2 regions of the Rhizobium sp. LjRoot254 genome follow, and region 2 is predicted to be linked to the other one. Evidence: riboswitches for the same ligand, from Rfam matches in the RefSeq annotation. Region 2 holds a riboswitch; the other holds the start of a gene.
The links. Region 2 has a riboswitch for S-adenosylmethionine ahead of ACSQ26_RS00680 (O-succinylhomoserine sulfhydrylase). Riboswitches for the same ligand answer to the same signal wherever they lie in the genome.
Positions count from the first base shown of each region.

Region 1: another riboswitch for S-adenosylmethionine. It lies ahead of metA (homoserine O-acetyltransferase MetA); the one in region 2 lies ahead of ACSQ26_RS00680 (O-succinylhomoserine sulfhydrylase).

Region 1 covers NZ_CAXUSM020000001.1:5,192,948-5,204,808, reverse strand. Annotated here, with positions in the region: gene secA (preprotein translocase subunit SecA) at 1-2,005, shown strand, start outside; gene ACSQ26_RS25675 (hypothetical protein) at 2,319-3,128, shown strand; gene ACSQ26_RS25670 (dodecin) at 3,217-3,426, shown strand; gene ACSQ26_RS25665 (YciI family protein) at 3,528-3,908, shown strand; gene ACSQ26_RS25660 (hypothetical protein) at 4,004-4,180, shown strand; gene ACSQ26_RS25655 (CopG family ribbon-helix-helix protein) at 4,284-4,577, opposite strand; gene ubiG (bifunctional 2-polyprenyl-6-hydroxyphenol methylase/3-demethylubiquinol 3-O-methyltransferase UbiG) at 4,635-5,378, opposite strand; gene ACSQ26_RS25645 (vWA domain-containing protein) at 5,430-6,614, opposite strand; gene metA (homoserine O-acetyltransferase MetA) at 6,624-7,565, opposite strand; SAM riboswitch at 7,611-7,688, opposite strand; gene ACSQ26_RS25635 (AAA family ATPase) at 7,765-8,607, opposite strand; gene ACSQ26_RS25630 (hypothetical protein) at 8,719-8,973, opposite strand; gene ACSQ26_RS25625 (HpcH/HpaI aldolase/citrate lyase family protein) at 9,094-9,999, shown strand; gene ACSQ26_RS25620 (DUF1737 domain-containing protein) at 9,996-10,202, shown strand; gene ACSQ26_RS25615 (N-acetyltransferase family protein) at 10,409-10,960, opposite strand; gene ACSQ26_RS25610 (Bax inhibitor-1/YccA family protein) at 11,033-11,770, opposite strand.
Region 2 covers NZ_CAXUSM020000001.1:123,076-134,936, reverse strand. Annotated here, with positions in the region: gene ACSQ26_RS00705 (phasin family protein) at 1-348, shown strand, start outside; tRNA gene ACSQ26_RS00700 (tRNA-His) at 553-629, shown strand; gene ACSQ26_RS00695 (helix-turn-helix domain-containing protein) at 853-1,104, shown strand; gene ACSQ26_RS00690 (UdgX family uracil-DNA binding protein) at 1,176-1,847, opposite strand; gene ACSQ26_RS00685 (IlvD/Edd family dehydratase) at 1,935-3,719, opposite strand; gene ACSQ26_RS00680 (O-succinylhomoserine sulfhydrylase) at 3,995-5,179, opposite strand; SAM riboswitch at 5,227-5,305, opposite strand; gene ACSQ26_RS00675 (2'-deoxycytidine 5'-triphosphate deaminase) at 5,378-6,472, shown strand; gene ACSQ26_RS00670 (ion transporter) at 6,476-7,264, opposite strand; tRNA gene ACSQ26_RS00665 (tRNA-Gly) at 7,462-7,535, shown strand; gene ACSQ26_RS00660 (Crp/Fnr family transcriptional regulator) at 7,548-8,141, opposite strand; gene ACSQ26_RS00655 (efflux RND transporter permease subunit) at 8,392-11,745, opposite strand; gene ACSQ26_RS00650 (efflux RND transporter periplasmic adaptor subunit) at 11,759-11,861, opposite strand, start outside.

The DNA of each region.
Region 1 (11,861 bases), 5.1 Mb from region 2:
TCTCATCGACGCCTTCATCCCCCAGTTGAGCCCCGAAGACTATGAAATCGACGAGAAGCAGCGCTCGGCCAACTTCTCCGAAGGCGGCACCGAGAAGCTCGAGAACCTGCTGCGCGCAGCCGGCCACCTCAAGGGTGAATCGCTCTATGACGTCGAGAATGTCGCGATCGTCCATCACGTCAACAATGCGCTGAAGGCCCACAAGCTGTTCACATCAGACAAGGACTACATCGTCCGCAATGGCGAAATCATCATCATCGACGAGTTCACCGGCCGCATGATGCCGGGCCGCCGCTTCTCGGAAGGCCTGCACCAGGCACTCGAAGCCAAGGAACACGTGGCGATCCAGCCCGAGAACCAGACGCTCGCCTCGGTCACCTTCCAGAATTATTTCCGCATGTATGCCAAGCTTGCCGGCATGACGGGCACGGCATCGACCGAAGCCGAGGAATTCGGCAACATCTACGGCCTCGAAGTCGTGGAAGTGCCGACCAACCTGCCGATCAAGCGTCTCGACGAGGACGACGAGGTCTACCGGACGGTCGAGGAGAAATACAAGGCGATCATCATCGACATCCTCGATTGCGCCAAGCGCGGCCAGCCCGTGCTCGTCGGCACGACCTCGATCGAAAAGTCCGAATATCTCGCGACCCGCCTGCGCAATGAAGGCTTCAAGGACTTCCAGGTCCTGAACGCCCGCTACCACGAGCAGGAAGCCTTCATCGTCGCCCAGGCTGGTGTGCCCGGCTCGATCACCATCGCCACCAACATGGCCGGCCGCGGTACCGACATCCAGCTCGGCGGCAATCCCGATATGCGGATCGCCCAGGAACTCGGCGATGTCGAGCCGGGTCCGGAGCGCGATGCCCGCGAGGCGGTTATCCGCGAGGAAGTCCAGAAGCTGAAGACCAAGGCGATCGAGGCCGGCGGTCTTTACGTGCTGGCGACCGAGCGCCACGAGAGCCGCCGCATCGACAACCAGCTGCGCGGCCGTTCCGGCCGTCAGGGCGACCCCGGCCGCTCGAAATTCTTCCTGTCGCTGCAGGACGACCTGATGCGCATCTTCGGTTCCGAGCGCATGGATTCGATGCTGGTCAAGCTCGGCCTCAAGGAAGGCGAGGCGATCGTCCATCCCTGGATCAACAAGGCGCTCGAACGCGCCCAGAAGAAGGTCGAGGCGCGCAACTTCGACATCCGCAAGAACCTCCTGAAATATGACGACGTGCTCAACGACCAGCGCAAGGTCATCTACGAGCAGCGCCTCGAGCTGATGGACGCCGAAAGCGTCACCGAGGACGTCGAGGACATGCGCCACGAGGTCGTGGATTCGATCATCGGCAAATATATCCCAGAGCGGGCCTATGCCGAGCAGTGGGACACCAAGGGCCTCCAGGACGAGATCATCAAGAGCCTCAACCTCGACCTGCCGATCCCGGAATGGGCCGCCGAGGAAGGCATTGCCGAGGACGACATTTCCGCGCGCGTCAAGGCCGCCGCCGACGACGAAATGAAGGAAAAGCGCGAGCGCTTCGGCGACGAGCTGATGAACTATGTCGAGCGCTCGGTGCTGCTGCAGACGCTGGACCATCTCTGGCGCGACCACATCGTCAATCTCGAACATCTGCGCTCGGTCGTCGGCTTCCGCGGCTATGCCCAGCGCGACCCGCTGCAGGAATACAAGCAGGAAGCCTTCGAACTCTTCCAGGCGCTGCTCGCCAACCTCCGCAACACGGTCGTCGGCCAGTTGATGCGCGTCGAACTGGTGCAGAACGCCCCGCCGATGGACGACCTGCCCGAGATGCACGGCCATCATCTCGACGCCTCGACGGGCGAGGACGACTTCCTCGAAGGCACGCCGATCGGCAATACCGTATTCGCGGTGCAGGAAACGACCCGCAACCCGAACGACCCGGCAAGCTGGGGCGAAGTCGGCCGCAACGAGCCCTGCCCCTGCGGCTCGGGCAAGAAATACAAGCACTGCCACGGCGCATACCAGACCGCCTGATCAGTCCAGCTATTCATGACCGTGCCCCGGATGGATAATCCGGGGCATTTTCGTTTAGAGGCTCTTGCATTGAAATGGAGTAGGTTCTGCCGGAGCAGGTTTTTGTCTGGGCAGAGGCGATTGGCGAAAGGCATATCCAGATATACGCCCGAGCCAATCGCCTCTGATCCAGGCGGAAAGATGCCTGGCAGAATCGGCTCCATTTCAATGCAAGAGGCTCCAAGGCGCCTGGCGTTGCAAATCCCGCATCCTCCGTGGCATAGATGCCAGCGATCCCTATGGCCGATGCAGAGATCAATCGAAGAAAGACAAAATGTTCGTATCCAAAAAGCTCGTCTATCTCCAGATGCAGAAAACCGGCAGCACCCATGTCACCAAGGTGCTGAAGAAGCATACCAAGGGCAAGACGAAGGAGCGCCACGAACAGCTGGAAGACTATGACGCCTACAAGGACCGGCTGATCGTTTCATCCGTGCGCAATCCCTGGGACTGGTATGTCTCGCTCTGGGCCTTCGGCTGTGGCGGCAGCGGCGGTTTTCACAAGTATCTCGTCGCCACGCCCTGGAGCGAAATCCGCCACGCGCAAAAGCATGGCGGCGTCGGCGCAGCGGCAGGAGCGCTGGCGAGATCGGCAGCCCGCATCGGACGCCGCCCGGACTGGAAAGCGCTCTATGCCGATGCTTCCAACGAGGCGAACTTCCGGAGCTGGCTCAAGCTCGTATTGGGCGAAGAGGGCAGGCACATCCAGAAGGAAGGTTATGCCACCAGCGACGTGAAATCCGTGATCGGCTTCAAGACATACCGCTTTCTGGCGCTCACCACGGAATTCGACAAGTGGAACAATATCGGCCGCAAGGCCAGGACCTATGATGAACTCTCACGCTTCGCCGACGAGCATACGATCACCAGGCGCATCCTCCGGATGGAGACGCTGAACGGCGATATCTACGACATGCTGCAATCGGTCGGCGCCAAGGTGACGATGGAGGACATCGAGACGATCGGCAAGACCAACGTCTCCGTCCACCGCAAATACGACACCTATTACGACGACGAGACCTACAAGCTCGTCGCCGATCGCGACCGGTTCATCATCGACCGGTATGGATACAAGATGTTCTGAAGCGGCGGTGCCGTTTGACATCGATCGAGAATTGCCTGATCGTGATCGCCGGCCGCGGCCCATGGCCCGACCGGCCAGGGAGGCTAGCATGTCCAATCATGTCTACAAGAAAGTGGAACTCGTCGGCAGTTCCAAGACCTCGGTGACCGACGCGATCGAAACCGCGATTTCGCGCGCCTCGAAAACCATGAGAAACCTCGACTGGTTCGAAGTCGACCAGATCAGGGGACATATCAAGAATGGTTCGGTGGAGCATTACCAGGTGTCGATGAAGGTCGGTTTCCGGATCGACGACTGACGACTGGCCTGCCGACGCCCCGACGAGAACCTATCCGGCGCGTGGTCGCCTGCGGGCGATTGCGTGCGCAATGCAATCTTGCCGATCGAGGGAAATCACATATGTATTACGCAATCCTCGCCTATCACCTCGAAGGCGTCGTCGAATCCTGGACAGCCGAGGAAGACGCCGCGCTGATGACCGACCTGCTCGCGGTGAATGATCGCCTCGTCAAGGCAAAGCATCTCGGCCCGGCCGCGCGGCTTGGACCCACCAACGGCGCCGTGACACTGCGAGGCCCAGGCGCCGGCGTGGTCATCGACGGCCCCTTCGCCGAAACCAAGGAACAGCTCCTCGGCCTCTACGTCGTGGATTTCCCTGATATCGAGGCAGCCATTGCCGCCGCCCGCGACCTCCGCCGCGCCAATCCATCAGCGGTCTATGAGATCAGACCGATTTCGCTTTATCTGCCGGGCGCGCCGCTGGAGCAGGGTGGGGAATAGTCTCAAGCTATACGGCCCTCGGAGCCAACGCTTGCGCACAGACCTCAGAGCGAGCATTCTTGGCGCGGGCATTATGCCAATTTCGGGAGCGTGCGATGAACTTCGAACAACGGCCTACTCCATCCACGGCGATCGTTGAACGAGATGGCGGGTGGGTTGTTGTCACTCAGAACATGGACGGAAAGGACAGACAGGAACGGTTCTTTCACGGTCGCGCCGAAGCCAACGCCTTCTGGCTGAAGGAATTGGCAAGGACAAAGGCAGCGAATTAGGAGCAAGCTACCTCTGCAGTCCCTTGATCATCCATGACCAAGGCACAGGGATAGCCTGCCGAAAGGGCAATCCCGCAGAGCGCGCGCGAGAGAACTCTGAGTTTCATGACCGCTTTGCGAGAATGATATCCGGCTCCAGCATCGGCAGTTCGTTCTCAGTCCCCCAGGACTTCATCCACTCGATAACCTTGTCGCCCGAGACGAACACGCCCTCCTCGGACTCTTTCAACGCCTCATCGATAGCGCCTGAATAGTCCATTTCTTCGTCGATGTAGCGGGTAAGTGCTTCACTGACGAGTTCGGCCTCATTGACGTTGCGGCTCTCGGCCAAGCGTTCCAAGCTAGCCTTCAGCCCGGAAGGGATGCTCACCGAATGCATTTCCGCCTTGCTCGCCATGCTTAGTCCTCGCGCTGTTCACCGGCATTCTAGGGCGACTTCCAATGCCGTCAATAGCTACGCCCGTTCAGCCACGATCATGTAGTTCACATCCATGTCTTTCGAAAGGTTCCACTGATTGCTCAGCGGGTTGAAGAACACGCCCGTGCGATCGGTCACCACCATGCCGGAGGCCACCAGCGGCGCCTCGAGCTCTTCCGGGCGCACAAGCTTGTCATATTGATGCGTACCGCGCGGCAGCCAGCGCAGGATGTTTTCGGCCGCGACGATGGCGAGCGCCGCAGCCTTGAACGTGCGGTTGATCGTGGCGACGAACATCAGGCCGCCGGGCTTCACCATCGAGGCGCAGGTTTCCATGAAGAAGGCCACGTCGGAGACATGCTCGACCACTTCCATATTGAGCACGATGTCGAATTTCTCGCCGTCGGCGGCCAGCGCTTCGGCAGTGACGGCCCGGTAATCGACCACCGCGCCGGATTGCCCGGCATGGGTTTTCGCGATGCCGATATTCTTCTCCGACGCATCGGCACCCAGCACATTGGCGCCCATCCGCGACACGGGTTCGGACAACAGCCCGCCGCCGCAGCCGATATCGAGCACGCGCAGGCCTTCGAGCGGCTTGTGCGACTTCGGATCGCGGCTGAACTGCCGGCAGGCGCGGTCGCGGATATATTGCAGCCGCACCGGGTTGAACTTGTGCAGCGGCTTGAACTTGCCCGTCGGGTCCCACCACTCCGCCGCCATGGCGGAGAAACGATCGACTTGCTCCTGGTCGATGGTTGTCTTTGCCGCTTCGCTCATGATCGTGCTCCGAAATACTGAACTCACAGAAGCTATATAGGGCGACGACCCCTATCGCGACAATTCTTTTGCCGCAGCCTCCAGCCCGCCGAGCGTCAGCGGATACATCTTGCCGGCAAAAAGCTGGCGGACGATGCCGATCGATTGCGTATAGCCCCAATGTTTCTCCGCCACGGGATTGAGCCACACGCTCTTGCGGAAATGCCCGGTGATCAGGTTGAGCCAGGCCGCTCCCGCCTGGCTGTTCCAGTGCTCCACGGAACCGCCCGGCATTGTGATCTCATAAGGGCTCATCGAGGCGTCGCCGGCGAAGATCACCTTGTAGTCCGGCCCATAGGTGCGGATCACATCCACTGTGTCGATCATCGACGACCGCCGGCGGTGATTGTCCTTCCACACGCCCTCATAGAGGCAATTGTGGAAATAGAAATATTCGAGCTGCCGGAATTCCGATTTTGCCGCCGAGAACAGCTCTTCCGCCACCTTCAGGTGATCGTCCATCGAGCCTCCGATATCAAAGAACATCAACAGCTTGACCCGGTTCTTGCGCTCCGGCCGCGTCTTGACATCGAGCCAGCCGTGCTCGGCGGTCGAGCGGATCGTGTCGTCGAGATCGAGTTCTTCGTCGGCACCATCGCGCACCCAGCGGCGCAGACGTTTCAGTGCCACCTTGATGTTGCGGGTGCCGAGTTCGACGGAATCGTCGAGATTCCTGAAGGCGCGCTCGTCCCACACCTTCACCGCGCGGCGGTGGCGCGATTCCTGCTGCCCGATCCGCACGTCTTCGGGATTATAGCCCCCGGCACCGAACGGCGAGGTGCCGCCGGTGCCGATCCATTTCGAACCACCCTGATGCCGGCCCTTCTGCTCCTCGAGCCGCTGCTTCAGCGCCTCCATCAGCTTGTCGAAACCGCCAAGGCTTTCCACCAATCGCTTCTCTTCGTCGGTCAGGTGCTTGTCCGCCAGCCGCCGCAGCCATTCCTCGGGAATGTCATTCACATCGACCGCCGCCGTGCCGGCTACCGCCTCGACGCCCTTGAAATAATGCGCGAAAACCTGGTCGAACCGATCGATGAACCGCTCGTCCTTCACCAGCGCCGCGCGCGACAGGAAGTAGAAGGCCTCGACATCATAGTCGGCTATATGCGCATCCATCCCCTCGAGCAGCGAAAGATACTCCCGAAGCGTGACCGGGACTTTCGCTGCCTTGAGTTCGAGGAAGAAGGGGATGAACACTGGCTTGTCTTACGCCTCCTCAAGCACCTTGGCCCGAATCCCCACCTGGCTCAGATCGAATTCCGTCGTCTGGTAGACCTGGTTGATCCAGTTGCCGAACAGGAGATGCGCGTGGCTGCGCCAGCGGTTGAGTGGCGGCTGGGTCGGATCGTTATGGGTGAAATAGTTGGCGGGCATCTTGATCGGGATGCCGGCCGACTGGTCGCGGAAATACTCATCGGCCAGCGAGGTCGAGTCATATTCCACGTGATTGAACATGTAGAGCCGGTTGCCCTTCTTCTCAGCCACAAGGCACAGCCCGGCGTCGGGGGAGGTCATCAGTGCCTCAAGGCCCGAGGACGGATCGATGTCCTTCTGCACAACCTCGGTCCAGCGGGATACCGGAACCGCGAAATCATCGGAGAAACCAAGCAGATAGGGCGAGGACGGATTGAGATTACGATGCTGGTACACGCCGAACGCCTTCTCCGGCAGGATATATTTCGGCACCTTGTGGAAGTGATAGATCGCCGCCATCGCGCCCCAGCAGATGTTGAGCGTCGAATGGACATTGGTCTCGGTCCAGTCGAGGATCGCCTTCATCTCGTCCCAGTAGGTCACGTCCTCGTAATCGAGCATCTCGACCGGCGCGCCGGTGATGATGAAACCGTCGAACTTGCGGTGCTTGATCTCGTCCCACGTGTTGTAGAACGACAGCAGATGATCCTCCGACGTGTTCTTCGACTTGTGCCCGCCGACGCGGACCAGCGACAGTTCGACCTGCAGCGGCGAGGCGCCGACAAGGCGCGCCATCTGGACCTCGGTCTTGATCTTGTTGGGCATCAGGTTGAGCAGGCCGATCTGCAGCGGGCGGATATCCTGCCTGATCGCGGCGGAATCCGTCATTACGGACACGCCCTCGGCAACAAGCGTCTGGAACGCGGGCAGCTGGTCGGGAATCTTGATAGGCATTCGGGGCACTCCAATACGCCGGCGATCAAACAATCGCTGACGGTCCCCGAGTTCCGGTGGCCCTATTTAGCGATTTGTTTAACGTGGCTGCAAGCCGGCCGGCAAATCACCACGGTTTCTCTCATATACCGGGTGATGCACATTTTCAATCGGATAGAAGACAGGCGATTTGGCGGGCGCAGCCACGGGGATCTGCGCCCTATCGCATCTCGCGCCGGGCCATGAAGGCCAGCCGTTCGAAGAGATGGACATCCTGTTCGTTCTTGAGCAGTGCGCCATGCAGTTTCGGCAGCGCGTTCTTGTCGCTTGCCGCAAGTGTCTCCGGCTCGACATCGTCGGCGACGAGCAGGCAGATCCAGTCGAGCGCCTCCGAGGTCGAGGGTTTTTTCTTGAGCCCCGGCATGTCGCGGATTTCGAAAAACCGCGTCAGCGCTTCGGAGAGCAGCCGCTTCTTGATACCGGGATAGTGGACCTCGACGATACGAGCAAGCGTATCGACGTCGGGAAAGCGGATATAGTGGAAGAAGCAGCGGCGCAGGAATGCGTCCGGCAGTTCCTTCTCGTTGTTCGAAGTGATGATGACGATCGGGCGCGTCGCCGCGCGGATCGTCTCGTCGGTCTCGTAGACGTGGAACTCCATGCGGTCGAGTTCCTGCAACAGGTCGTTGGGGAATTCGATATCGGCCTTGTCGATCTCGTCTATCAGCAGCACCACTTTCTTATGCGCTTCGAACGCATGCCAGAGCTTGCCCTTGCGGATGTAGTTCTTGATGTCATGCACCCTGATGTCGCCGAGCTGGCTGTCGCGCAGCCGCGACACGGCGTCATATTCGTAAAGACCCTGCTGTGCCCTCGTCGTGGATTTCACATTCCATTCGATGAGTTCGAGCCCGAGGCTCTGCGCGATCTGACGCGCCAGTTCGGTCTTGCCGGTTCCCGGCTCGCCCTTGACCAGCAGCGGCCGCTCAAGCTGGATCGCGGCATTGACCGCGATCATCAGGTCCTTCTCGGCGATGTAATCTTCGGTACCCGTGAACTGCATGTCGGCACTCAATCAATATGTTCGTCGAACAAACCCGAAATCCGGGCAACAAAAAAGGCGGAACGAATTGTCCGCCTTCCCATGGCCAAGGCAAAGAGCCCGGCCGATGTATCACATGTCGATAATCGTGCCCTTGCCGTCGTTCCACACGCGCACCGGACGGCCGTCCTGTGTGCGATGAGTGCGGGCATAGGCGCGCACCGGTTCACGCTCATGGCCGGCAAGCAGCGAGGAGAGCCACTGGCCGAAAAGCAGCACGGATACCGCACCGGCGATCGCAATACCGATCGACGCCGTAAACAGCGCGACGATGGCGACCAGCGTCAGGCCCGCGAGCGTGAGGAAAAACGAACGAATGCTTCTCATGGATTTCACCATTCCTTTAATGGCAATGTGGGGCAGAAGCCCGAGAATTGCAAGAGGTTCGACGTATCAGTAATCTCACATATTCTTGAAAGCCGGCTTAAATCGGGCCATAGAGAGGCCATGAGCATGATTTTCGACCACCACCCGCAGCACCTGCGCCGTTCCGTTCTTTGCCTGCCAGCCTCCAACCAGCGCGCCATCGACAAGCTCGCGGAGCTTGATTGCGATGCGGTGATTCTCGATCTCGAGGACGCCGTGGCCGAGGAAAAGAAGGAGGAGGCGCGCGCCAATATCCGGGCTTTCTTCAAGGCCGGGGATAAAGCCGATCGCGAAATCATCATCCGGATAAACCAGGCTTCCTCGGCGCATTACGACACGGACATGGCCCTGGTGCTTGAATGCGAGCCCGACGCCGTGCTGCTGCCCAAGGTGCGGGCGCAGGACGATATTCTCGATGCCGCGGTCTTCCTCTCGGAAAACAATGCGCCGGAGACGATCCGCCTCTGGGCGATGATGGAAACGCCGCTGGCGATCCTGAATGCCGGGCCGATCGCCGAGGCCGGCCGGACGGCGGGCGGCAGGCTCGATTGCCTTGTCATGGGTCTCAATGACCTGCGCAACGACACCCGTATTCCCTTCGATCCGGCGCGCACCTATCTCCTGCACTGGCTGATGCAGGTGGTGCTGGCCGCCCGCGCCTTCGGGCTGACGGTGATCGATTCGGTGTCGAATGATTTCAAGGATCTGGCGCAATTCGAGGCGGAATGCATACAGGGCCGCGCCATGGGCTTCGATGGCAAGATGTTGATCCACCCGGCGCAGATCGACGCCCCGAACCGAATCTTCCAGCCCTCTCCGGAGGAACTGGCGGAAGCCGCGGCGATCATAGCCGCCTTCTCCGCGCCCGAGGCGCAGGGCAAGAACGCCATCAACATCGCCGGCCGCATGGTCGAGCGACTGCATTTCGAACAGGCCGGACGGATCGCCGCCCACGCCCGGATGATCAAGGCAAGGAAAAAGATATGAAAGTCTACCGCTTCCTCACCGGCCCCGACGACAACGCCTTCTGCCATCGCGTGACCGCAAACCTCAACAAGGGCTGGGAACTGCACGGCGCGCCGTCGCTGACCTTCAACAGTGTCACCGGCCAGGTCATCTGCGGCCAGGCGATCGTGAAGGACGTGCCGGGGAAGGATTATGATCCTGATATGAAGCTGGGCGAGCAGTAGGTTCAGAAAGACCCCGCCCCAAACCCCGCCCCACAAGGGGGAGGGGCTTAACTTGCCGCACCGCAACGCCCCGCTCAACGCCGAGCCTGAGGCACTCACTTCGCTGCAACCTTATGGGCGCAAGTTTGAGACGCTATAGGCGCCGCGGGTTGGCCCCTCCCCCTTGTGGGGAGGGGTTTCGGGGCGGGGTCTTCTTACTGAATTGATTAAGTAACCTTCCTCAACCCCGGCTCCTCGGTCGGAATCGTATCCACGCCCTCGCCGAGTTCGATCTGCATCAGCACCGTGTCGATCCACTGGCCGAACTTGAAGCCGCTCGCCGGCAGCCGACCGACATGCTTGAAGCCTGCCTTCTCGTGCACCGCGATCGAGGCCGGGGCAGCTCCGCCGATGACGGCGATCATCTGCCGGATCCCGAGGCTCGCGGTGGCGCTCATAAGCGCATCGAGCAGCGTGCCGCCGACGCCCAGCCCGCGCGAATCCGACGCGACATAGATCGAATCCTCCGCGAGATACCGGTAGGCCGGCCGCGTCCGGAAGGGCGAGGCATAAGCATAGCCCAGCACCTTGCCACTGCCGTCCTCGGCGATGATGTAAGGATAGTTTTGTCCGGTGATGGCGGCGAACCGCGATGCCATCTCCTCGTCGGAAGGTGGCTCCAGCTCATAGGTCGCGACGTTGGTCAGCACGGATTCGCGGTAGATTTCACTGATGATTGGCAAGTCGGCGGGAACGGCATCGCGGATGCGTATTTTCATGGCGGCTCTCAAGTTCGGACACAAAAAAGGGCGACCCGGAGGCCGCCCTGATATCCTTAGCAGAAACCGTTGCTATTCGCGATTGCCCATGAAGCGCAGCATGAACAGGAACAGGTTGATGAAGTCCATATAGAGGCTCAGCGCGCCCATGATGGCCTTCTTGCCGGCGGCTTCGAAGCCATCGCTTTCGAGGTACATTTCCTTGATCTTCTGGGTATCCCAGGCGGTCAGGCCGGCGAAGATCAGAACACCGATCACGGAGATCGCGAATTCAAGCGCCGAGGATGCCAGGAAGAAGTTGACCAGCGAGGCGATGATCAGGCCGAACAGGCCCATGACCAGAAACGAGCCCATGGCCGACAGGTCGCGCTTGGTCGTGTAACCGTAGAGCGAAAGGGCGGCAAAGGACGCGGCTGTCACGGCGAAGGTCTGTACAATCGAGGCATTGGTGTAGACCAGGAAGATGACCGACAGCGACAAGCCTACGAGTGCAGCATAGATCCAGAAGGTAAGCTGGGCCGTGAATACGCTCATTCTCTCAATTCCGAAGCTCAGGAAGAGCACCGGAGCGAGCGGAGCGAACAGGATCACCCACTTCAGCGGCGAGTTATAGAGAGTCGCTGCCACAGCTGGATTGCCGGTTGCCCATTCGGCGACGAAATAGGCGACGAGACCAGTCAGCGCCACACCCAATGCCATCAGGTTGTAAACCTTGAGCATATGGGCGCGAAGGCCCGCGTCGATATCTGCATCGGTGCGCACGCCGGCGGCGTTCACCGTGCGGGTTTGGAAGTCTCTGATGTCAGACATAGTTTCCTCTAACAAAGCTCCGTTTTGTTTTAAAAACACGGTGTCGGACCATAGGCCGTAAGAGCGGTCATTGCCCGTGCGCCGCTGGGAG
Region 2 (11,861 bases):
AAGGAAAGCCTTGCCAAGGTGAAGGAAGTTACCGAGGAAGCCAGCAAGACCGTTGAAGCCACGCTGCAGAGCGCCCAGGCCGGCACCGTCGAACTCGGCATGTCCGCCATCGGCATGTTCCGCACCAACACCGAGACCTCGCTCGCCCATCTCGAATCGCTGCTCGGCGTGAAGTCGGTCTCCGAATTCTTCGAACTGCAGACCTCCTTCTTCCGCAAGCAGGCCGAAGCCGCTGTCGAGCAGGTCAAGGCACTCTCGGAAACCTCCAAGAAGGTTGCAGAGAACGTCGCCAAGCCGGGCAAGGATGCCGCCGAGAAGGCCATGTCGGCCTTCAAGATGAGCGCCTGATTACATCGCATATCAGTAACGCGTCCCCTGTGAAGCGTATGAGGCCGGGCTATGCCCGGCCTTTCTGTTCCCTGCGGCACAGACCGACAGCCATGCCCGCGCTATAAATTGCCTCAAGTTGAAAAAAGCGGCCGAGGGGCTTGAAAAAAAATCTTACCCCTCGTATGTCACGCCCAAGAATGCTAAGAGCGTTCCAGTGGATATGCGGTTGTAGCTCAGTTGGTTAGAGCGCAGGATTGTGGCTCCTGAGGTCGGAGGTTCGAGACCCCCCAACCGTACCATTCACCAAAGTTTCAGCTTGAAAACTTCATGATATTCGGCTCTTGCGGCGAGTATGCCCAGAGTTTGCGAACCGTTCGCACCTGCGGCAATTCTTAACAAAACACTACCTATCCGCTCTTGCTCTCTTCGCACACGCAGCATAATAGATGTGTGTCCAAAAGAGGGCAGAATTGAGCATTGGGGATCTGCCGGTTTCGACAGATAGAATACGAAGGACCTTATATGAACATTTCACTCAATCATCTGGATCAATCCGAAAACGCCATTATCGACGTGTCGCTTGTGGCAAACCGTGTCAGAACGAGCCGCCAGGCCGCTGGATACAGCATCGAAGACCTGGCCGTGACATGCGGCCTTACGAGCGCGGAAATTGTCCGCATCGAAGACGGCATCGAGATCGACATGCAGCACCTGAAGCGCATTGCCCCGGCGCTGCAATTGTCTGTGACCAGTCTTCTCGAAGCCCAGGCTTGACCATTCCCAGCGGCCGACCCTGCTGGGCCGGCCGCCTGCATTCCAGAGCCGCGCATTGTTGAATGTAGGCTCTATCCAAGAAGCCGGGCAAGCGCCTGCAAATCCCTCATGAAATCCTGTCTTGCTTCCGCCCGTGCCTCCGGATCACCGGCACGCAGAACCGCTGACGGGTGAATCGTGATGAAGACATGCGTGCCGTCTTCGAGGGTTTCGATCCTGCCGCGCCGTTTCAGAATGCCTGTACCCGAACCTGTCACGGCCTGGGCGGCAGTCGCCCCCAATGCCACGATCATTTTCGGCTTGATCAAGTCCCGTTCAATGCGGAGCCACCAGCGGCAACACTCGATCTCGCCCGCATTCGGCCGCTGATGCAGCCTGCGCTTGCCCTTGGGCACATACTTGAAGTGCTTGACGGCGTTGGTGACATAGTAGCGATTCCGGTCGATACCGGTCTCCTCGAGTAGCTCATCGAGCAACTGCCCGGCTGGCCCGATGAATGGCTTGCCCGCCAGGTCCTCCTTGTCGCCCGGCTGTTCGCCTACGAACATCACTTCGGCTGACCGCGGGCCCTCGCCGAACACCGTCTGCGTTGCGTATTTGTAGAGGTCGCAGCGCGTGCAGACCGCTGCCGCACGCCGCGCCTGCCCTATCGTCTTGAAATGTTCGACCGGTTCGATGAGCCCGGATGTCCGGCCGGGTCGGCGTGCGGCCCTTTCGTCGTGGGCATGGGTGAGATCCTGCATGTCCAATTTCCTTGCATGTCCGTGCAAAAACGCACGGCGAGGCAAGGCGTTGCAGCTTTCCAGCTCATTCGCGATATAAATGGACGGCTAGTGGTTATGCCTGGGCGGGTTCTTGGCGATCTGCCGGAATTCCGTCGCACCTTCGAGCGTGGCGCCCTCGGCGAGCGAATTGACCGTCTTGCGGTAGATGCGCTGCCAGGGCGTGGCATCGGGCGGAACGCCGGGAATGCCGTCGCCCTTGCGGCGCTCGATCTCGGCGTCATCCACCAGCATGTCGCAGCGGCCGTGGTTGAAATCGATGCGGATGACATCACCGGTCCGGAGCCAGGCAAGCCCGCCGCCGGCCGCGCTTTCCGGCGAGGCATTGAGGATCGACGGGCTGTCGGATGTGCCGGACTGGCGGCCGTCGCCGATCGTCGGCAGGCTCTTGATGCCGCGTTTCAGGAGATGATCCGGCGGCTGCATGTTGACCACCTCGGCCGAACCCGGCCAGCCTATGGGACCGGCGCCGCGAATGACCAGGATCGTCTTCTCGTCGATGCCGAGCGCCGGATCATTGATGCGCTTGTGGTAATCCTCCGAACCGTCGAACACCACGCATTTGCCTTCGAACACGCCTTCGTGGCCGGGTTCCTGCAGGTAGCGGCGGCGGAAATCATCCGAGACCACGCTCATCTTCATGATCGCATAGTCGAAGAGATTGCCCTTGAGCACGAGGAAGCCTGCGCGCTCCATCATCGGCGCCGCATAGGGATAGATGACCTCGCGGTCTTTGGCTTCACGACCCTCGAGATTCTCAGCCATCGTCCTGCCCGTGACGGTGCGACAGTCGCCGTTCAGCTTGCCGTTCTGCAGCAGTTCCCACATCACGGCGGGCGTGCCGCCGGCGCGATGATAGCGCTCGCCGAGATAGGCACCCGCCGGCTGGACATTCGCCAGCAGCGGAATATCGAAGCCGTGCACCTGCCAGTCCTCGGGATAGAGCTCGACGCCGGCATGCTTGGCCATCGCGGCCAGATGCGGCTGGGCATTCGTCGATCCACCGATCGCCGAATTGGTGCGGATGGCATTGAGGAAGGCGTCACGCGTCAGGATGTCGGACGGCTTGAGATCCTCGAGCACGATCTCGACGGCACGGCGTCCGGTGCGATAGGCCATCTGGCCACGCTCGCGATAGGCTGCCGGGATATTGCCGCAGCCGGTCAGCGACATGCCGAGCGCCTCGGCCAACGCATTCATGGTCGAGGCCGTGCCCATCGTGTTGCAATGGCCGATGGAAGGTGCGGAATCGAGGACCGCCTCCATGAATTCTTCCTTGTCGATCTCGCCTGCCGCATAGCGCCGCCGCGATTGCCACATGGCCATGCCGGAACCAGCCAGCTTGCCGTCGTGCCAGCCATCCAGCATCGGACCGCCCGAGAGCACGATCGCCGGGATATCGACGGTCGAGGCCGCCATCAGCGCCGAGGGCGTGGTCTTGTCGCAGCCGGTCGTCAGCACGACGCCATCGATCGGATAGCCGTAGAGCACTTCCACCAGGCCGAGATAGGCGAGATTGCGATCGAGCGCCGCTGTCGGCCGCTTGCAATTCTCGAACAACGGATGCGTGGGGAATTCGATGGCGATGCCGCCCGCATCGCGGATGCCGTCGCGGACCCGCTTCGCCAGTTCGATATGATGGCGATTGCACGGATTGATATCGCTGCCCGACTGCGCGATGCCGATAATCGGCTTGCCGGAACGCAATTCCTCGGGGGTAATGCCTTGGTTCATGAAGCGCTCGAGATAAAGCGCCGTCATGTCGATGTAGTCGGGGTTGTCGAACCAATCCTGCGAACGCAGGCGGCGCTTTGGATTGGATTCGTCGGACATGGTATTCCTCCCACGCGTCGCGTGTCATAAGCCTGCGCTTGGCGCTTCACCCCTCACCAAGCGCGCCTATGCCTTCGACCTGCGGTCTCATGCAGGCTTGCTATCCTCTCCCGCAAGGGGAGAGGTAGGGTGCCACACTTGCCGCCTTCGCTTGAAGGCAGGCGCCGCCGCAGGTTTACCTCTCCCCTTGCGGGAGAGGATACGAAGGCCGGGTGAACGTAGTGAACCCTTGGCCGAAGTTGGTGAAGGGTGAAGCCCAACCCACCAACTTTGTCTTATTTCCCGACCTTGCTCAACGCCCGATCGAAATCCTCGATCAGGTCATCCGCATCCTCGATCCCGGCCGAGAGCCGCAGCAGTCCCGGCGAGATGCCCAGTTCGACGCGCGCATCTTCGGTGAGGTTCTTGTGCGTCGTCGTGGCCGGATGCGTGATCAGGCTCTTCGCATCACCGAGATTGTTGGAAATCATGACGACATCGAGCCCATCCTGCACCGCAAAGGCAGCATTCTTGCCGCCCTTCAGCTCGAAAGCGACGAGCGTCGAGCCGCCGGTCATCTGGCGCGCAATGATGTCAGCCTGCGGGTGATCCTTGCGGCCGGGATAGATGACCTTGGCGACCGCATTGTGGTTGGCGAGAAAATCCGCCACCTTGGTCGCGTTCTCCGTCTGCTGCTTGACGCGTAGCGCCATCGTCTCCAGCCCCTTGAGAAGGACCCAGGCATTGAACGGCGACATGGCCGGGCCGGAATGGCGGAAATAATCGTGCAGGTTGGCGTCGATCCATTCCTTGTCGGACAGCACCACGCCGCCAAGGCAGCGACCCTGGCCGTCGATATGCTTGGTGGCGGAATAGACGACGATATGGGCGCCGAGTTCGAGCGGCTTCTGGAACAGCGGCGTGGCGAAGACATTGTCGACCACGACCTTGGCGCCGACTTGGTTGGCGAGCCTGGCGACGCCTTCGAGATCGACCACTTCAAGTGTCGGATTGGTCGGGCTCTCCAGGAAGAACACCTTGGTCGTCGGGCGGATCGCCTTTTCCCAGTTGACGAGATCCTTGCCGTCGATCAGCGTACATTCGATGCCGTATTTCGGCGCCAGCGTCTCGACCACCCAGCGGCAGGAACCGAAGAGTGCACGGGCAGCGACGATGTGGTCGCCCGCCTTCAACTGGCAAAGGATCGCGGCGGTGACGGCCGCCATGCCGGAGGCTGTGGCGCGGGCATCTTCCGCGCCTTCCAGCAGGCACATGCGCTTTTCGAACATGTCGTTGGTGGGGCTGCCGTAACGCGCATAGATGAAGCCGTCCGTCTCGCCCTTGAAACGGGCTTCGGCCGCGGCCGAATTTTCGTAGACAAAACCCTGCGTCAGGAAGATCGCTTCGGAAGTCTCCCCATATTGCGAACGCAATGTGCCGCCGTGGACGAGTTTGGTTGCCGGCCGCCAGTTCTTGCTCATGTTATCACCTTCAGACATCAAAAAACCGGCCGCAAAAAGCAGGCCGGTTTCCAACGAACCCGGCCTTTTTAGCTACTTGTTTAACGTGGCTGCAAGCCGGCCGGCCAAATCACCACGGGACAAATCGGGCTTAACGCATCTGCCTTCTTGCGTCAACGGCAACGGATTTCTATTGTCCCGCAAAACCTTGGAGATGAAATGGCAGGCATACTTGCAGACCGCGCAATCCGGACATTGTCCGAAGAAGGCCGGCTCATATCCGAAAAGCCGCTCGACGCCGACCAGATCCAGCCGGCAAGCCTCGATCTCCGGCTGGGCGCCAACGCGTTCCGCGTGCGCGCGTCCTTCCTGCCGGGGCCATCCAAGCGCGTCGCCGACAAGCTCGACAGGCTCAAGCTGCATGTGATCGATCTCTCGGAAGGGGCTGTGCTGGAAACCGGCTGCGTCTATATCGTGCCGCTCATCGAAAGCCTCGATCTGCCGGCCTCGCTCTCGGCCTCCACCAACCCGAAAAGCTCGACCGGCCGGCTCGATATCTTCACCCGGGTGATCACCGATTATTCCCAGGAGTTCGACCAGATACCGCTGGGTTACAAAGGTCCGCTCTATCTCGAAATCTCGCCAAAGACCTTCCCGATCGTGGTCCGCCGCGGCTCGCGTCTGTCACAGATTCGCTTCCGCAACGGCCAGTCTCTACTGCGGGAAGACGAGATGCTGGCGCTGCATCTGTCAGACACGCTGGTCGCGAGCGAAAAGCCTGTCATATCAGGTTCCTCGATCGCGCTGTCGATCGACCTCAAGGGCACCGGCCCGGAGGGGCTGATCGGCTATCGCGGCAAGCGGCATTCGGCGGTCATCGATGTCGATGTGAAGGCGGCCCATGACATCTTCGATTTCTGGGAGCCGATCTACAGCCGCGGCCGCAATGAGCTGATCCTCGACCCGGATGAATTCTATATCCTCGTCTCCCGCGAAGCGGTGCATGTTCCACCGCTTTATGCTGCCGAAATGGTGCCCTTCGATCCGCTGGTGGGTGAATTCCGCGTGCACTATGCCGGCTTCTTCGATCCCGGTTTCGGCCACGCCCAGGCAGGCGGCGCGGGCGCGCGGGCGGTGCTCGAAGTGCGCAGCCATGACGTGCCGTTCATCCTCGACCACGGCCAGATCATCGGCCGGCTGGTCTACGAGCACATGCATGAAATGCCCGAGGCGCTCTACGGCTCGGGCCTCGGCTCGAACTACCAGGCACAGGGCCTGAAGCTCTCCAAGCATTTCAGGGGCGCGACCGAATAGAACTTATCCATGTTTTGAGCGGCGCAGTTCGACGAGTTCATGCCGGATCTCGCGCAACTCGCGCAGGATCTCGGCCTGGTCCTCCTCCATCTCGGCCTGTGCCTCCTTCACCTCCGCCTCGTGCTCAGTCTGCATGGCCGAGACGATGATACCGATGAACAGGTTGAGCACCGTGAACGAGGTGGCCAGGATAAAGGGCAGGAAGAACAGCCACGCCTGCGGGTGCCTCTCCATCACCGGCCGCACGATCTCGGCCGCCCAGCCTTCGAGCGTCATGACCTGGAACAGCGTGAAGGCGGAGGCGGCGATATTGCCGAAATAGACCGGAAAATCCGCGCCATAGAGCTTTGTCGCCATGACGGAGAAGACATAGAAGACGAGCATCAGCAGCAGGAAGATCGACCCCATCGAAGGCAGCGCCAGGAACAGGCCTCCGACGACGCGCCGCATGGAAGGGATGATCGAAACCAGCCGCAGGACGCGCAACACGCGCAACGCACGCAGGATCGAGAGCGGGCCGCTGGCGGGAAGCAGCGAGATGCCGATGACGAGAAAATCAAACACCCGCCAGGGATCTCGAAAGAACGCAGTCCTATAGATCACGATCTTGGCCATCAACTCGACGACGAAAACGCCGAGCAGCAGATGATCGATCAGATGCAACAGGTCGCCGTACCTCGCCATAATAGAAGGCGAGGTTTCCAGCCCAAGCGTGACGGCGTTGATCACAATCAGCCACGTTATGGTGAGATCGAATACGCGCGACTCGATCAGGCCCTGCAAGCGCTCCATGTCTCGCCTTCCCTTTTGATTTCACCGCCCGCTCTTAGCAAAGCGGCCCGTGGGGAAGGAAGACCTATCTTGACGATGTTTGTCGGGCCGGGTCGAAATACCCTGGGATCACGATGAGGCCGCGTGCCGGAGCGTGTTTCGCCTGTCGCGGATAGACCCTTGACAGCGAACCGAATGTGTCGGATTTGAAAGGCCGCGCGGGTGTAGCTCAATGGTAGAGCAGCAGCTTCCCAAGCTGAATACGGGGGTTCGATTCCCCTCACCCGCTCCAGCATCTTTCCCGTCAGAAATTCTTCAGCGCCTCGGCATCGGTGATCTGCACCATGCGGCCGCGAATGGAAACGCCGGCGTTCCGGAGCATGGAGAAGGCGCGTGACAGCGCTTCCGGCGCGAGGCCCAGCTTACCCGCGAGCAGGCTCTTCTGGAACGGCAGCTTGAAGGCATTTCCGGGGCCGCCATGGGCATGCCAGAGTTCCAACAGGTATTTGGCAACGCGCTGCGGCGCGGTGTGCAGCCGGTCGTTGGCGACGCTGAGACGGGCATCCATCGCATGGAACGCCATGATCCGCATCAGCGACAGCGCGAGCGCGGGCTCCTCGACGAGCATCGGCCGGATTTTCTCTCCATCGAAGCGGGCGAGCGTTGTCGCCTCCGCCGCCTGCACCTGGAACGGATAGCATTCCTCCAGGAACATCGCGCATTCGGCAAAGACATCGCCGGCGCCGTAGACCGCGATATCCGCCTCGCGGCGATCGTTTTCGAGCCGGTAGAGACGGACATGCCCACTCAAAACCACGAAGAACTCCTGCGGCCGCGAGTCCATCTCGATCAGAATCTCCCGGTTCGGATGGGCAGTCACCACAGCGCTGTCCAGCATCCTTCTCTGCAGCCGCGGATCGAGAGAGGCAAGCAAACGCGACCTGGTCAGGACGTCCCGGTCGCGCGCATTCAATTTCAGGCTCTTGTGCAATCCATAGTCTCCCGATGGCAGCTCCGGCATGCTCCACAGTACAGCAAGCGCGGGCAACCGAATTGATCTGGATCAATTCCGGGCAAATATTCTCGGGAAAAAAAGCAAAACCCGGCACATGGCCGGGTTTGTGTCTTTTGTCATGGAATGGAGAGCTTTACTCCGCAGCGAGCGGCTTGCTCTCCCGGTCATTGGCAGCAAAGTCCCTGCGGCTTTTCGCTGCGGCCGGCGCCGTTTCAGTGTCGGGCCTGTCGCTTTCGATCCGCTGGAGGCGTTCCTCGAGCGAGGAGATCGTACGGCTGTTCTCGTTGAGCAGCCGGGTCAGTTCCTCGTTTTCGAGAACCTCCATCTCCTCTTCCTTCTTGCCGATCATGCGGCCGAAGATCCAGCCAAGCAGGCGGGAAATGTCGTCCATGATCAGGAAGAAGGCAGGCACGACAACCAGCGACAGCACTGTCGACACCAGGATGCCACCCATGACGGCGATGGCCATCGGCGCGCGGAAGGCACCACCCTCGCCTACACCGAGCGCCGAGGGAAGCATACCGGCCGACATCGCGATTGACGTCATGATGATAGGACGGGCACGCTTGCGGCCCGCCTCCACCATGGCTTCGGACCGCTTCATGCCGCGATGCATCATCTCGACCGCGAAGTCGACGAGCAGGATCGCATTCTTCGCCACGATACCCATCAGCATCAGCATGCCGATCATGACGGGCATGGACATCGCATTGTTGGTGATGATCAATGCGATCGCGACGCCGCCGGTCGCCAGGAACAGCGAGAAGATGATGGTGATCGGCTGCAGCACGTCCTTGAACAGAAGGATCAGCACAGCGAAGACCAGCATGATCCCGAGGATCATGGCGGTCACGAAGCCCTGGATCATTTCGCCCTGGATCTTTGTGTCGCCGCTCTCCAGTTGCTGCACCGTCGGCGGAAGCTTCACATCCTTGACGGACTTGTTGAACGCGGCCATGGCCTGATCAAGCGCCACACCCGTCGGCAGGCTGGCACCCAACGTCACGACGCGATTGCGGTCGTAACGCTTGATCATGCTCGGGCCCTCGGAGTAATTGACATCGGCGACCGAGGCCAGAGGCACGCTGGCGCCCGTATTCGTCGGAATCTTGAGCGCCTTGATCTCGGCCAGGCTGCGACGAACCGTGAGATCGAGCTGGACCCGTACCGGGATCATGCGGTCGTCGAGAGAGACCTTCGAAAGCGCCTGATCGATGTCGCCGATCGTGGCGACACGGACCAGCTCGGACACCTGTGCGGTGGTGATACCAAGTCGCGCCATGCGAACCGGGTCCGGCCTGATCTGGATTTCCGAGCGAGGCAGAGCGCCTTCAACGCCGACGTTGAGCAGTTCCTTCTGCTTGCGCAGATCCGCCTCCAGGCGCGCCGCGGCAGCGTCCAGATCCTTGGCATTGGACGAGGTCAGGTTATAGGCGACGTCACGTTCGCCACGGTCGTTGAGCTTCAGGATGCGCGCATCCGGAATATCGGTGACACGCTTGAAGATTTCCGTCTCGATATCCCATTGCGGAACCGTACGCCCGTGGATTTCCATCTTCGGGATATAGGCACCCACAACAGGGAGTTTCCCGAAGACATCGTTGACCATCTTCTTGAGCAGTGAATGTTCGATCTTGTCGAGGTTGACATAGATCGACGCGCGGCGCAGTTCGAGATCGCCTTTCGGTGAGGAGCCGCCGAGAATGTAGATGCTATCGACTCCCTCGATATCCTTGATGCGATCACCGACGACCTTGGTCAGCGCATCCGTATCCTCGAGCTTGGCGCTCGGCGGCAATTCCACCGAGAGGATAACGCGGCCGGCATCCTCAGGCGGCATGAAGCTGCCGGGAACGCTCGCGAGCAGCACGAAGGAGCCGAAAAGCACGCCAAGTGATATGACCAGTGTGCCGTAGCGACCGTACCAGCGGTGCGTGACGGCACCGATCAGCGCGGTGTAGCCGCGCATGATCCAGCCTTCCTTGCCATGCTCGTCATGTCCGACGTCGGCGTCGGATGCCCGCATCAGATAGGCAGCCATCAATGGCGTGATCAATCGCGCCACCGCCAGCGAGAAAAAGACCGAGATCGCTACCGTCAGGCCGAACTGAATGAAGTACTGGCCGGGTATGCCGCCCATGAACGACACCGGCGCGAAGACCGCGATGATGGTGAAGCTGGTGGCGATGACGGCGAGCCCGATTTCGTCGGCAGCCTCGATAGCCGCGCGATATGGCGACTTGCCCATCTTGATATGGCGCGCGATGTTCTCGATCTCGACGATCGCGTCGTCGACCAGGATACCTGTCGCGAGCGTCATGGCGAGGAACGAGACGAGGTTCAGCGAGAACCCGATCATGTCCATGATCCAGAAGGTCGGGATCGCCGAGAGCGGCAGTGCAACGGCCGAGATCAACGTCGCACGCCAGTTCCTCAGGAACAGGAACACGACGATAACGGCAAGCAGGGCGCCTTCGATCAGGGTGTGGATCGCCGATTCGTAGTTGCCGTAGGTGAAGTAGACTGCGTCATCGACGAGCTGGATGTTTACTTCGGGATTCTTTTCGCGGATCGTCTTCAGACCGGCATCGACAGTCTCCGCAACCGTGACTTCGGAGGCCCCCTTCGACCGGAAGACGGCGAAGGAGACGACCGGATTGCCGTTGAAACGTGAAAACGACGTCGGCTCCTTGTAGGTGTCCTTGATCGTGCCGAGATCGGCGAGCTTCACGAACCTGTTGGCCGAAACATAGATCGTCGTATTGGCGAGCGCCTTGACGTCGCGTTGGTCGCCCAGCGTACGGATCGCCTGCTCGGCGCCGGCAAGCTGGCTACGGCCGGAACCCATGTCGGCATTGGTGTTCCTAATCTGGCGGTTCACGTCGGCGGCGGTGATGCCGAACGAATTCAGCTTGGCCGGATCGAGTTCGATATGAACTTCGCGATCGGCGCCGCCGAAGCGATCGATACGGCCGACGCCCGGCTTGCCCTGCAACGCGCGCTTGACCGTGTCGTCGACGAACCATGAAAGCTCTTCGAGCGTCATGTTCGGCGAAGAGATCGCGAATGTCTGGATCGCGTTGCTTTCAACGTCGATCTTGGTGACTTCGGGCGTCTCGGCCGTGGCGGGCAGGTCGGACTGGATCCGGTCGATCGCATCCTTGACGTCCTGCAGCGCCTTGTCGGAGGGCACCTCGATCTTGAACATGATGGCGGTCGTCGAGACGCCGTCATTGACCGTCGATTGGATGAAATCGACGCCGGCGATACCGGCAACGGCATCCTCCACCTCTCGGGTGACCTGCATTTCGAGTTCGGCCGGGGCGGCACCCGCCTGCGACACGCTGACCGAAACGATCGGCACGTCGATATTGGGGAAGCGAGTGATCGGCAAATCGTAGAACGACTTGATGCCGAGCACGGTCAACAGGAAGAACGCCAGAAGCGGCGCGACGGGATTGCGGATGGACCACGCGGAGAAGTTCATGATCGCGCCCCCGTCAGTTCGATGCGGTCTGCGGGAAGACCGGGTTCACGCGGTCGCCATCGCGGACATAGGCGCCCGCCTTCTCGACCACGATATCCCCAGCCTTCAGGCCGCTT